DNA from 3 places in the Metabacillus sediminis genome. Region 2 is predicted to be linked to each of the others. Evidence: riboswitches for the same ligand, from Rfam matches in the RefSeq annotation. Region 2 holds a riboswitch; each other region holds the start of a gene.
The links. A riboswitch is a leader RNA that binds a small molecule or an ion and turns the genes downstream of it on or off. The one in region 2 is predicted to bind S-adenosylmethionine.
Positions count from the first base shown of each region.

Region 1: it holds a riboswitch for S-adenosylmethionine, as region 2 does, so the genes downstream of both, WCV65_RS04815 (Na+/H+ antiporter NhaC family protein) here and mtnK (S-methyl-5-thioribose kinase) in region 2, are expected to answer to the same signal.
Region 3: it holds a riboswitch for S-adenosylmethionine, as region 2 does, so the genes downstream of both, mmuP (S-methylmethionine permease) here and mtnK (S-methyl-5-thioribose kinase) in region 2, are expected to answer to the same signal.

Region 1 covers NZ_CP147407.1:882,312-884,581, forward strand. Annotated here, with positions in the region: gene WCV65_RS04805 (YqzG/YhdC family protein) at 1-133, shown strand, start outside; partial or broken gene WCV65_RS04810 (GNAT family N-acetyltransferase) at 238-906, shown strand; SAM riboswitch class I at 1,118-1,225, shown strand; gene WCV65_RS04815 (Na+/H+ antiporter NhaC family protein) at 1,363-2,270, shown strand, end outside.
Region 2 covers NZ_CP147407.1:1,445,287-1,447,556, reverse strand. Annotated here, with positions in the region: gene WCV65_RS07660 (pyridoxal phosphate-dependent aminotransferase) at 1-92, opposite strand, end outside; gene WCV65_RS07655 (carbon-nitrogen family hydrolase) at 196-1,002, shown strand; SAM riboswitch class I at 1,079-1,241, shown strand; gene mtnK (S-methyl-5-thioribose kinase) at 1,338-2,270, shown strand, end outside.
Region 3 covers NZ_CP147407.1:4,012,450-4,014,719, reverse strand. Annotated here, with positions in the region: gene WCV65_RS20630 (aldo/keto reductase) at 1-239, shown strand, start outside; gene WCV65_RS20625 (TetR family transcriptional regulator) at 243-821, shown strand; SAM riboswitch class I at 1,000-1,103, shown strand; gene mmuP (S-methylmethionine permease) at 1,188-2,270, shown strand, end outside.

The sequences.
Region 1 (2,270 bases), 560 kb from region 2:
AGAATTGGCAGCAGAAAAATTCAAGCTTTGGGTTCGCCAGGGCAGCAGGGAATTCGGATTATTTGTAACAGTTGAATTTAATGAAAAGACCCAAAAAGTAAAATCCATTCATTTTAAAGAATCCGAACGTTGAAGCGTAAAGCAGGCCATCTTTAGTGGTCTGCTTTTTTGAAAAGGTTTCTAAATCTCAAAAAGCGGTATTAGTTACTATTTAAAGTATTGAGACGGGGGAACCCAATGTACAGGAAGGACTTTTACGTTTTCGATGAGAATGGACCAACGCCTGCAGTTATTCGGTATTATATGGAACCGGATTTTGAGGGGCTGATTCGCATTCAGCAAGAGAGCTTTCCTCCGCCTTTTTCTTCTGAGCTTTAGTGGAATAAGGAGCAGCTGAGCAGCCATGTGAATTTCTTTGCAGAAGGAGCGCTTTGCATAGAAGTAAATGGAGAGCTTGCCGGTTCCATCACCGGTCTAGTAATCAATTTTGACCCGGCTTATCCGGATCATACGTGGAAAGAAATCACAGATGATGGATACATACGCAGCCATCAGCCTAATGGAAACACCTTATATGTGGTAGATATAGGTGTCCGTCCTATGTATCGGAAAGCGGGACTCGGGAAGTGGCTTATGTCCTCTATGTATGACGTGGTTATTTATAAAGGGCTGGACAGGCTCCTTGGCGGAGGGAGAATGCCAGGGTATCAAAAACATGCCGGGAAAATGACCCCTGAACAATATGTTGATGCGATAGTTAAAGGAGAATTGAAGGATCCTGTCCTCACATTTTTGCTCCGCTGCGGCAGGACGCCAGTGAAGGTGATCCGCAATTATATAGAGGATGAGGAATCCTTCAATTGCGGAGCATTAATGGAATGGAAAAATCCATTTACGAACCAATAGAAATAATTGTAAATGTTTGAGTGCGATAATATTTTTGTGCATGCGATACACGGCCCTGGCATATAGGAAATGAAAAGGTTTTCTATCTATCTGAAAAGGTTATTATTTTATTGAAAAAGTAAAATTCATGCATTTTTTTGTTTGACATTTTCTCTGACAGCCCTTAAGGTAGTAAAAGATTGTTTTTGAAAAACCCTTAAATAAATTCAACTTCTTATTATGAGAGGCGGAGGGACTGGCCCTGCGATGCCTCGGCAGCGGACTTTTTTGAAGAGTGCTGTGCCAAATCCAGCAAGCTCCAGAGCTTGGAAGATAAGAAGAGTGTCCTGATTATTGTGTATTAAGGCCTCATCTTAAAAGGATAAGAAGGGGTCTTTTTTATAAGGTGAATCTTCTGGCATTATAGGATTGCTCAAGCTGGAAAAATCGAATAGCAGTGAGGTGGAGAAAATGGATTTGAAAGATGGAGCGAAAGGAAATCCGCTGGCGCTGCTGCCATTGCTGGTTTTCGTAGCATTGTTTATTTTAGCCGGTGTCATAACTGGAGATTTCTACAAGCTTCCAATGGTTGTAGCCGTTTTAGTAGCAGTAACTGTGGCACTGTTCATGAATAGAAAAGAAAACCTGACCTCGAAAGTTGAACGATTTGCTAAAGGTGCAGGACATCCTGATATTATGATTATGGTATTTATCTACATCCTGGCAGGCGCTTTCTCGGAAGCGGCAAAAGGAATGGGCGCGGTAGAGTCGACAGTTAACTTGGCTTTAACGTATTTTCCTCAAAGCTTTTTAGTAGTAGGACTTTTCATTATTGCAGCATTTGTATCGATTTCAATGGGTACATCAATGGGAACAATTGCGGCACTTGGACCAATTGCAGCGGGAATCAGCGGTGAAACCGAAATACCGGTTGCCCTGGCTGTTGCTTCTGTTATTGGAGGAGCTATGTTTGGAGATAATTTATCCTTTATTTCCGATACAACAATCGCCGCTGTCCGCACACAGAAGACTGAAATGCTGGACAAATTTAAAACGAACTTTTTCATCGTCCTGCCTGCAGCGATTGTTACGGTTATCGTGCTGTTTACCATCTCACTTGGAATGGACTCAGCCGTCAATCCGAAGGAATTCAGTTTTGTTAAATTGCTCCCTTACATTGGAGTACTCGTTGCAGCACTCGCCGGCTTGAATGTAGTCGCCGTGCTTGGAGGCGGAATTGTCTTAACCGGGATTATTGGGCTGGCAGACGGAAGCTTCAATATCCTGACATTCTCTCAAACGATGATGAAAGGCATCTCTGGAATGTCCGAGCTTATCATCCTGTCCGTTCTTATTGGCGGTATGGTAGAAATCATCAAACATAA
Region 2 (2,270 bases):
GCTTTCACTTTGGCAGCCGCCTTCTGTGCTAACGAGGCAAAAAATTGCTCAGGCAAGCGATTAAGCAAGCGCGATGGTTCAAAAAACTTCATTTTTTTCACCTTCTCAAAAAATTCTTGAAATTCTAGTCCAAAATCATATAGTGTTAGTAACAAAAAGTAAAGCTAAAATTTACCTGAAGGAAGCTGGTCTGAAATGAAACGAACCATTTGCTGCATACAATTCGATATTGCCTTTGGGGATCCTGAAGAGAATAAAAAGCGTGTGTCTCTTGCAATGGAAGAGGCAATAAGTAAAGAAGCGCCGGACTTTCTCATTCTTCCGGAATTGTGGAATACAGGCTACGATTTGACAAGACTTGAAGTCATCGCAGATGAAGAAGGCATTGACTCTAAAGCTTTCCTTTCAGAGCTTGCAAGAAAGCACAGCGTTAATTTGATAGCGGGGTCCATTGCGAAAAAATCCGGCCATGAAGTAACCAATACGATGCTTATCTTTGATCGTGAAGGAAATCTGATTCATGAATACAGTAAGCTGCATTTATTTAAGCTGATGGATGAACATCATTATCTGACAGGCGGGAGAGAAAGCGGGCTATTTATGTTAGACGGTGTACACTGTGCAGGGTTTATCTGCTATGACATCCGTTTTCCGGAATGGATGCGCGAGCATGCCGCAAATGGTGCAGAGGTGCTCTTTGTTGCTGCAGAGTGGCCACTTCCGCGCCTTCACCACTGGAGATCCCTTCTTATAGCGAGAGCCATTGAAAATCAGGCATATGTTGTTGCCTGCAACCGCTCCGGTTCTGATCCTAATAATCAGTTTGCCGGTCATTCACTCGTCATTGATCCATGGGGAAATGTAATAGCTGAAGCTGGGGAGAGTGAAGAAATACTGAGTGCGGAATTGGATTTTAATGAAATTGCGGGGATTCGAAAACAAATTCCTGTTTTTCAGGACCGGCGTCCGGAATTTTATCAATCATTTGTAAAAAGGGATTGACAGTACTGCTCTTAAGCTGGTAACATTTTCATCAAGTGATTACGAAACAATTAAAACATTCAAAAAATTAAACATACTCTTATCGAGAGTTGGGAGAGGGAATTGGCCCGTTGACCCCAACAGCAACCGACCGTAATACCATTGTGAAATGGGGCGCAGCAGCAAGCGCCGGGGCTTATCGCTCCGCAAGGCACGGTGCTAAATCCGTCAGAAAGCAAATGCTTTTTGGGAGATAAGAGGTGCGAAGACTGCCTCTTCAAGCCTCTTTCTCAAAATGAAAGAGGCTTTTTCATGTTCAATAAATTTTTTATCACCACCTCAGGAGGGAAAATTACATGGCAATCGCAAATACATCGCTTTACGAACCGCTTATTGAAAGCACTGCCTCAGCACTTGCAGTAAGGCTTGGACTTTTTGAAGACAATCTTGTTCTTAATTGTGAGGAAATCGGAGATGGAAACTTGAATCTCGTATTCCATATAACCGATCCAAAATCGGGCAAAGGAGTTATATTGAAGCAGGCCCTCCCTTATGCAAAAGTAATCGGCGAATCGTGGCCGCTTACATTGGACCGGGCAAGAATCGAAAGCAGCGCCCTTGTTAAACAGGCAGAGCTTGCTCCGGGATTGGTTCCTGAAGTTTATTACACTGACCAGACACTTGCCATTACTGTAATGGAGGATCTTTCACATTTGCAGATTGCAAGAAAAGCACTGATGGATAGAAAAAAACTTCCGCTGCTCGCTGAACATATCGGAACGTTTTTGGCCCGTACACTTTTTTACACAAGCGATTTCGCCCTGAAACCACATGTTAAAAAACGGCTTGTTAAGCAATTTACGAATCCTGATTTATGCAAAATCACCGAGGATTTCGTTTTTACGGATCCCTTCTTCGACTTTGAATCCAATGATTTTGAACCGGAGCTTCGGGAGGCTGCTGAAAAACTTTGGGAGGATACACACGTAAAGCTCGAAGTTGCTAAATTGAAAAGAAAGTTTTTGACGGAGGCAGAAGCACTTCTTCACGGGGATCTTCACACAGGCAGTATTTTTGTAAGTGAGACGGAAACAAAGGTTATTGATCCTGAATTTGCTTTCTTTGGACCGATTGGATTTGATCCGGGCCAATTCATCGCAAATCTGCTTCTCAACGCGTTATCTCGAGAAGAACAGGATCAGGATTTTATTTTCGAGGCCATTGAAAAAGCCTGGAACACATTTGAAGTGGAATTTTCGGCAGCGTGGAAAAAGGACAGCTTAGAGCGT
Region 3 (2,270 bases), 1.5 Mb from region 2:
CCGAAGAAAAACAAGCAAATGTCGCACAGCTTGCGATCGCATGGGTTCTTTCTAAAGGCGAGGATGTTATTCCGCTGATCGGTGCCCGAAAACGTTCCCAGCTTCAAGATGCATTTGGTGCCTTGAATCTTGAGCTCACTGAAGCGGATCTGGCCAGAATTGAAGAGGCGGTTCCTGCTGAAGCGGTAGCCGGGACACGCTATGCAGCTGAACAAATGGGAATGCTGGGAGTCGAATAAAGAATGGCAGAGCAATTAACAAAAGAAGAAATCCTGGATGCGGCGGAACAAGTGCTGCGCCGTTTTGGACCAGAGAAAACAAGCGTGGTAGATGTAGCCCGGGCCTTGAATATTAGCCACGGAACGATATACCGCCATTATCCAAGCAAAGCTTCGCTGAGGGAAGCGGTGGCTGAGAGGTGGCTCCACAGCATCATTCAGCCCCTGAAGAAAGTTTTCAAGAAAGAATGCTCATCAACGGAACGGCTCCTTTTGTGGGTGGAAACATTGATTGGCATTAAGCACTCACTCGTAAAGGAAGATCCTGAGCTGTTTAGCATGTACACTTCTCTAGCTGAAGAGTCAGTAGATGTGATAACCGCTCATATTAGTGAATTGGTTGGCCAGATCATTCCGATTGTTAAAGAAGGAATGGCAAATGGCGAGTTCAAATCCGCTGATCCTGAGACAGCTGCTAAAGGCATCTTCATCGCTACAGCTAAATTTCATCATCCGGCACACGCAAAAGAATGGGCCTCCCCGGATATAGATGCGGAATTTAGAATGGTTTGGGATTTGATTCTTTCCGGAATTATAAAATAAGAAAGCCGGTTTTCCTGGGGAAGGAAGACCGGCTTTTATCGTACAGGTTTGGTGCGACGAAATTGAAGTTGGAGTTTTTGAAAAGAATCTAAAAAGGCAATCTGTTCCCCGTTCGTACCTATTTTTGAAGAAATGTTGACAATTTTCTGATAGATTGATAGTGTTATAAAAAAATAATTTCTTATCCAGAGAGGTGGAGGGACTGGCCCTTTGAAGCCTCAGCAGCAGGTCTGTACAGACACTGTGCTAATTCCAGCGGGTGAATAGCCTGATAGATAAGCTTGTTCTTTTATTTGTCAGTCACGCACTCTTTGCGAAAAGGGTGCGTTTTTCATTTTTCTGGGTGTGGAACAAAGGAGAGTCAAGATGGAGAGAGAGACTGGATTTCAGCGGAAAATGCAATCAAGACATCTTATTATGCTTTCACTCGGAGGTGTAATTGGGACCGGATTATTCCTGAGTACAGGCTACACCATTCAGCAAGCAGGGCCATTAGGCACACTGCTTTCCTACCTTGTCGGTGCGGTGGTCGTTTACCTTGTTATGCTTTGTCTGGGAGAGCTATCGGTACATATGCCTGAAACAGGGGCTTTTCACAGCTACGCTGCTAAATACATTGGGCCTGCAACAGGGTACACGGTTGCCTGGCTGTACTGGCTGACGTGGACGGTTGCACTCGGATCGGAGTTTACGGCGGCCGGACTGCTGATGCAGCGGTGGTTTCCATCCGTTAATGTTTGGATCTGGAGTGCGCTGTTTGCGGTTTTGATCCTTGTATTAAATGCTGTGACCGTTAAATTTTTTGCAGAATCAGAGTTCTGGTTTTCTTCTGTGAAGGTGGCAGCCATCGTAATCTTCATCATCTTGGGTGGAGCTGCCGTTATCGGGATTCTTCCTCTGGCTGATTCTGAACCTGCGCCTTTTCTGTCAAACTTCACAAATGAAGGCTTGTTCCCGAATGGAGCGTTTGCCGTTCTGATGACGATGCTTGCTGTGAATTTTGCCTATTCGGGGACAGAACTGATCGGCATCGCTGCCGGAGAAACGGCGAATCCGGAAAAAACCATACCTAAGGCGATTCGGACAACGGTGTGGCGATTGATTATTTTTTTCGTTGGAACGATTGTTGTCCTGTCTGCGCTGCTGCCTTCCTCGGATGCCGGTGTGCTGAAAAGCCCGTTTGTGGCGGTTTTCGAGAGAATCGGAATTCCTTATGCTGCGGATGTGATGAATTTTGTTATCCTGACCGCCATTTTATCCGCCGCCAACTCTGGTTTGTATGCGGCGTCCAGAATGCTCTGGTCCCTCGCGGATAAGAAAACGATCTCCCCTGTTTTTGCAAAAGTAACGAAGCGCGGCGTGCCGTTAAATGCGCTTCTTCTCAGTATGGCCGGAGGCGGCTTGGCCCTGCTGTCAAGTGTCATTGCACCGGACACGGTCTACATCGTC